One region of the Brevundimonas sp. AVps7 genome, then DNA from elsewhere that is predicted to be linked to it. Evidence: predicted binding sites of a transcription regulator. Region 1 holds the regulator's gene; the other holds the start of a gene.
The links. Region 1 encodes LexA, which represses DNA repair genes until DNA is damaged. Its sites were predicted from a motif close to ATGTTCNCNANNTGTTCT; they were not measured.

Region 1 (3,341 bases):
CCCGGGCGCTCGCCGATCTGGCCCGCATCACCTCGACCCCGGCGCCGATCGAAGACCCCGCATGACCGACGTTCTGGACCGGATCGCCGCCTACAAGCGCGAGGACGTCGCCGCCCGCAAGGCCGCCACGTCCCAGGCCGAGGTCGAATCCCTGGCCCTGATCGCCGGCATGCCGCGCGGCTTCCGCAGCGCGCTCGAACGCCGCGCCGAACCCGGTCGGCCCGCCCTGATCGCCGAAATCAAGAAGGCCAGCCCCTCCAAGGGCCTGATCCGGCCCGACTTCGACCCGCCGGCGCTCGCGCAAGCCTACGAAGCCGGCGGCGCCGCCTGTCTGTCGATCCTGACCGACGGCCCCAGCTTCCAGGGCGCCGACGACTATCTGGTGCAGGCTCGGGCCGCCGTCGCCCTGCCCTGCCTGCGCAAGGACTTCCTCGTCGATCCGTGGCAGGTGGCCGAGAGCCGGGCCCTGGGCGCCGACTGTATTCTGATCATCCTGGCCATGATCGACGACGTCCTGGCCGACGAGCTTCTGTCCGAGGCCCGGCGCTTCGGCATGGACGCCCTGATCGAGACCCACGACGAGGACGAGATGGCCCGCGCCGCCGACCTCGGCGGGGATCTGGTGGGTATCAACAACCGCTCGCTGCGGACCTTCGACGTCGACCTTGGGGCCACAGCCCGCCTCGCTCCCCTGTCGCCAAAGGGGTCGCTGCTGGTCGCCGAGAGCGGGATCTTCAGCCCGGCGGACGTCGCGGAGGTCTGCGGTGCGGGCGCCTCGGCCATCCTCGTCGGCGAGAGCCTGATGCGTCAGGCGAACGTGACGGCCGCGACTCAAGCTCTGCTCGCCTAGGTCTTCCCTCTCCCGTTGGGAGAAGGTGGTTCGCGAAGCGAGACGGATGAGGGTCGGACCTCACCGGTGGCGCACGACCCTCACCCTTTCGCGCAAGACCGATCGCCCTGCGCTCGGGCGCTCAAGCCCTCTCCCACCGGGAGAGGGTATTCGCCTCTGCCGTTAAGTTGACATTAGGCAAGAACACTTACAGAACATCGGCAACGGTTCACGACTTGTTCTGAAGGCGATTCCCACCATGCTGACCCGCAAGCAGCACGAACTCCTGATGTTCATCCACGAACGCATCAAGGAGACCGGTGTCTCCCCCTCCTTCGACGAGATGAAGGAGGCCCTGGATCTGGCGTCCAAATCGGGTATCCACCGGCTGATCACGGCGCTGGAGGAACGCGGCTTCATCCGCCGCCTCGCCCACCGCGCCCGCGCCCTTGAGGTGACCAAGCTCCCGGAACAGGCGACGGCCGGGGCCGTCCGTGGCCGCGCGGGCTTCACTCCGGCGGTCATCGAGGGCGGCGGACGCCCGGCCTCCGCCGAGCCCGCCAACGACACGCGCGAACTGGTTCTGGTCGGCAAGATCGCCGCCGGCGTGCCCATCGCCGCCCTGCAACAGGACCACGGCCGCTATCAGGTGCCCGAATCCATGCTGGGCGCCGGCGAGCACTACATGCTGGAGATCGAGGGCGACTCGATGATCGAGGCCGGCATCCTCAACGGCGATCTCGTGGTCATCAAACGCGTCGATACCGCCTCCTCGGGCGAGATCGTCGTGGCCTTGGTGGAAGGTGAAGAGGCGACCCTCAAGCGCCTGCGCAAGAAGGGTAATTCCATCGCCCTGGAACCCGCCAACCGCAGCTATGAGACCCGCATCTTCGGCCCCGACCAGGTCGAGGTTCAGGGCAAGCTGGTCGGCCTTATCCGCCAGTATCACTAGGGCCCGCGTCCGCCGCGTCGGTGTCCCCGATGCGGCTCCACGGCCGGTCGCCGCGCACATCGGCGGCCCAGACCGCGCGCCAGCTTTGAGCGGTGCGCCACAGCTCGACCGAGCCGCCCTTCTGATAGTCCAGCCCGTCGAGCACCAGCTTGCCCTCGCAAGCCGGCGGCACGGCGGAGACCACAGCCCGCACGCTGACCAGCGGCGCAGACGCACAGAGCGCAGCCAGCTGTTCACCGTCAGGCGCGGCCTTTCCCCACCACAGGGCGACCGGGCCAGACGCTGCGCCGGCCGGTGCACAGCTTGATCTCAGACAGGCCCAACCCTCGTCCGGCCGAGGCGCCAGTGTCAGCCCGCGCCGCCGCGACCACAGGTCCGCCGCGAACTGCCGCACGCCGGGCCTGACCACAACGGCCGCGTCCGCCTCGCTGAACGCCGCATTCGTCCCGCCGTCCCCGATCCACACGGTCGGCGTCGGCGCGCGCGGCCATAAGAGGACCGCACAGGCGAACGGGAGGCCCAGCCACCTCAGTTGCCCCTGCCACAGGCACAGGAACAGCACGCCCAGAAACGAGATCGGCAGGACATAATCGGGTGCGCTCGCGATCGTCCTGACGGCACCGGGCAGCCCCGCCGTCCAGTGGCCGATGGTCAGCATCAGATCGACGCCCTTGCCCGCCACCCACAGGAACGGCCCGCCCAGTCCGACCGGCTCCAGCAGCGCGCCCAGCGCCAGCGCCGGCATCATCACGAAGTCCGCGATGGGCGAGGTCGTCAGGTTCGCCAGCAGCCCGTACATGGCCGCCCGGTTGAAATGCTGGACTGCGAACGGCCCCGTCGCCGCCCCCGCCACCAGACTGGCCGTCACGGCCACCAGCAGCCAGTGTCGCGCCGACTGGAATGCCGCGATGGGCCATGGGACCGACAACTCCCGCGTCCGGGGCGGCCAGGCTTCCGACAGGGCCACCAGCGCCGCTGTCGCCGCGAACGACATCTGGAACCCCGGCGTCACAATGGCCTCGGGCTGCAGGATCAGCACCGCCATGGCCGCCACCGCCAGCGCGTGCATGGTGATCGCGGGCCGATCCAGCAGGATCGCCGCGAACGCCACCGACGCCGTGATCGCAGCCCGCTGCGCCGGCGCCGGAGCGCCCGACAGCACCAGATAGCTCCACACGGCGACCAGCCCGACGACGGCCGCAACCTTCTTGCCGGACACCCTGAGCGCCAGCCACGGCCAGGCCGCGACGCCCACTCGAACCAGGAAGAAGGCGAACCCGCCGACGATGGCCATGTGCAGACCCGAGATCGACAGGATGTGCGCCAGGCCGGAATCGCGCATGGCGTCGAGATCCTCGCGCGCGATCCAGGTTTCGTGCCCCGTGGTCATGGCGGCGGCGATGCCGCCCGTCCGTTCGCCCAGCCGGCCGACGATCCGCTGCGCAAGGGCGAACCGCGCGCCGTTCACCGCCATCGCCAGACGCAGCCGCCACGGGGGCGGCGCCCGATAGGCCTGCCGGGTCTCACCGAGTGCGAAGGCCGTGCCGCCCAACCCTTGAA
Region 2 (3,341 bases), 940 kb from region 1:
CGGGCGGCATAGACGAGATCGCCGACCCCCACCTGTTCACCGTCATCGACGGCGACGCCTGCGCCCTGCCGCAGTACGCCGACCACGCGTTCGACCTGGTCCATTCCAACTCGGTGATCGAGCACGTGGGCGACTGGACCCGCATGGAGGCCTTCGCCGCCGAATGCCGTCGCCTGGCCCCGAGTTACTACGTCCAGACTCCCTATTTCTGGTTCCCGGTGGAGCCGCACTTCTCGGCCCCCTTCTTCCACTGGCGCTCCGAACAGAGCCGGGCGAAGTCGCTGCTCAAGCGCCGCCACGGCTTCTCGCAGAAGGCGCCCGACATGGGCGCGGCGATGCGCGACGTCCAGCACGCCCGCCTGCTCGACAAGGCCCAGTTTCGCTTCCTCTATCCGGACGCGGCCCACCACGATGAGGTCGTCGCCGGTCTGACCAAGTCCCTGATCGCCGTCCGCGACCCCACCTCGCACTGACGAGGTCTGACGGTCTGTTCGCGGACGTTGGCGTAGCGCCCGGCGGGCGCTAGAGAACGGCGCGTTCAGGGGGAAACAGCATGTCCATGTCGATCGCGGCGCACGCACGCCGCTTCACGCTCATCGCCTTCACATCCTTGGTCCTGGCCGCCTGCGAAGACGGCACTGCTTCGGCTGAGTCCGCCTCGGCGGGGCCTGCCCAGGATCGCGGCGACTTCGTCGTCCGGCCAGCCGTCCTGGAAAGCGACGACTACACCGAACTGGCCGCACAGCTGTCGGAAGAGCGCTGGCTGGAGGACGTCGCCGACGTCCTGAACGAGAGCCTGAGCCTGCCGGTCGACATCGGCATGCGCTTCGCCGAATGCGGCGAGAACAACGCCTACTACATCCCCGATGATCGCGAGATTCAGATCTGCATCGAGATGTTTGAAGGCGAGCGCGAAAACTTCGCCAACTACTACGAGACAGAGGAAGAGATAGAGGACGCCGTCAACGGCTCCTTCCTCTTCACCGTCTTCCACGAGGTGGGGCACGCCCTGGTCGACGTGCTGGAGATCCCCTTCACCGGCCGCGAGGAGGACACCGTCGATAGTCTGGCCGCATGGTGGCTGATCGACGGCGACGAGGGCGAACAGTCCGCCATCGCCGGCGCCCTCAGCTTCTACACCGACCCGGAAGAGGCCGCCGACGTCGACGAGAGCGAATTTGCCGGCGAGCACAGCCTGAGCCAGCAGCGCTACTACACCCTGACCTGCCTGGTTTACGGCTCCGACACCGAAAAATACGCCAACCTGCTCGAAGACGAGTGGCTGACCCCGGAACGGGCAGAGCAATGCCCGGCCGAGTTCGAACGGTTGAGCACCAGCTGGTACGCCCTGCTGGACCCGCACCTGAAAGAATAGGCTCGCGCCGTCAGATGCGCCCACTCGCCCATCGTGCTAGACTGACCGGATGAGCGATTACCGCGACATCATCACAGTCGAACCCGGTCGGCGCGGAGGACGTCCCTCGATCCGCGGCATGCGGATCGCAGTCTCCGACGTGCTGGGCTGGCTTGCCGCAGGCATGTCGCACGGCGAGATCATCGCCGACTTCCCTGAACTCACCGAGCAGGACATCCGCGCCGCCCTGGCGTTCGCGGCGGATCGTGAGCGCCGGATAGCCACTGCGGCGTGAAGCTGCTGTTCGACCAGAACCTGAGCTTCAAGCTCTGCGACAGACTGGCGGATCTTTTCCCTGATTCATCCCAGGTCAGGCTGCTGGGTCTGGATACGGCCGATGATCTCCTCATCTTCCACCATGCGCGCGAGCACGGCTTTACGATCGTGACGCATGACAGCGACTTCGCCGATCTGGCCGCGCTTCTGGGAGCGCCGCCGAAAATCATCTGGATCAGGCGGGGCAACCAGCCGAGCCAGACGGTCGAACAGATGCTCCGGGACCAGGTTGAACATCTTCGGACTTTCGATGCCGACGCCGAGTTGAATTGCATTGAGCTCTACTAGGCGGCGTCAAAAACGGACGTAGCCTGCAGACGACGTCCGTCGTTCCAGAAAAGAACATATTGGCAACCGGAACAAACCGTGTACTGTCCGGTCTCACAGGGAGCGGGTCACGGTCACAGGACCGAAGGCGGGCCTCTCCCCCGGGTTTCACAGGAATCATGGCAAAGGAGAGTGGCAAGGTGGCAGCTCAGGCGAATCTGAAATTGGTGGGCAAGGACGACGGCGACAAGCAGCGCGCGCTGGAAGCCGCGATCGCGCAGATTGACCGCGCCTTCGGCAAGGGCTCGGTCATGAAACTGGGCAAGGGCGGGGTCGCCGACGTGATCCCCTCGGTGTCCACCGGCTCGCTGGGTCTGGACATGGCCTTGGGCATTGGCGGCCTGCCGCGCGGTCGGGTGATCGAGGTCTTCGGCCCTGAATCCTCCGGCAAGACGACGCTCGCCCTGCACACCGTAGCCGAGATCCAGAAGGCCGGCGGCACCGCCGCCTTCGTCGACGCCGAACACGCGCTCGACCCCGGCTACGCCCAGAAGCTGGGCGTCAACCTCGACGACCTGCTGGTCTCGCAGCCCGACACGGGCGAGCAGGCGCTGGAGATCGTCGACACCCTGGTGCGTTCGGGCGCCGTGGACATCGTGGTGGTCGATTCCGTCGCCGCCCTGACGCCGCGCGCCGAGATCGAGGGCGAGATGGGCGACAGCCTCCCGGGCCTTCAGGCGCGTCTGATGTCGCAGGCCCTGCGCAAGCTGACCGCCTCGATCTCCAAGTCCAACTGCATCGTGCTGTTCATCAACCAGATCCGGCACAAGATCGGCGTCATGTACGGCTCGCCGGAAACGACGACCGGCGGCAATGCGCTGAAGTTCTATGCCTCGGTTCGCCTCGACATCCGCCGCACCGGCGCGATCAAGGACCGCGACGAGGTCGTCGGCAACACGACCCGCGTGAAGGTCGTCAAGAACAAGGTCGCCCCGCCGTTCCGCGAGGTCATCTTCGACATCATGTACGGCGAGGGCATCTCCAAGCTGGGCGAGATCATCGATCTGGGCGTCAAGGCCGGGATCATCGAGAAGTCGGGCAGCTGGTTCTCCTATGACTCGACCCGCATCGGTCAGGGCCGCGAGAACGTCCGAGCCTTCCTCAAGGCCAATCCCGACATGGCCGACGCCATCGAGGACAAGGTCCGCAAGTCGACCTCGAAGATCGCCGACGAACTCCTGGGCACACCCGAGCCGGACGAAGGCCAGGACCTGGAGGGCTGATCCTCCCCCATCGGGGGAGGGGGACCGCGTCTTCGCGGTAGAGGGGGCAACCCCAGACACCGAGTCCGCGGCCGGCCCCCTCCGTCACGTCGCTCAAGAAG

Region 2: a site for LexA is predicted at 2,030-2,047, ahead of recA (recombinase RecA). Genes of this name have one in related genera too.

The regions. Positions count from the first base shown of each region.
Region 1 is NZ_CM178742.1:1,593,345-1,596,685, reverse strand. Features, by position in the region: gene trpD (anthranilate phosphoribosyltransferase) at 1-65, shown strand, start outside; gene trpC (indole-3-glycerol phosphate synthase TrpC) at 62-850, shown strand; gene lexA (transcriptional repressor LexA) at 1,089-1,781, shown strand; gene ACW17Y_RS07830 (ComEC/Rec2 family competence protein) at 1,762-3,341, opposite strand, start outside.
Region 2 is NZ_CM178742.1:2,534,588-2,537,928, forward strand. Features, by position in the region: gene ACW17Y_RS12640 (class I SAM-dependent methyltransferase) at 1-473, shown strand, start outside; gene ACW17Y_RS12645 (DUF4344 domain-containing metallopeptidase) at 554-1,375, shown strand; gene ACW17Y_RS12650 (DUF433 domain-containing protein) at 1,425-1,649, shown strand; gene ACW17Y_RS12655 (DUF5615 family PIN-like protein) at 1,646-1,978, shown strand; gene recA (recombinase RecA) at 2,158-3,240, shown strand.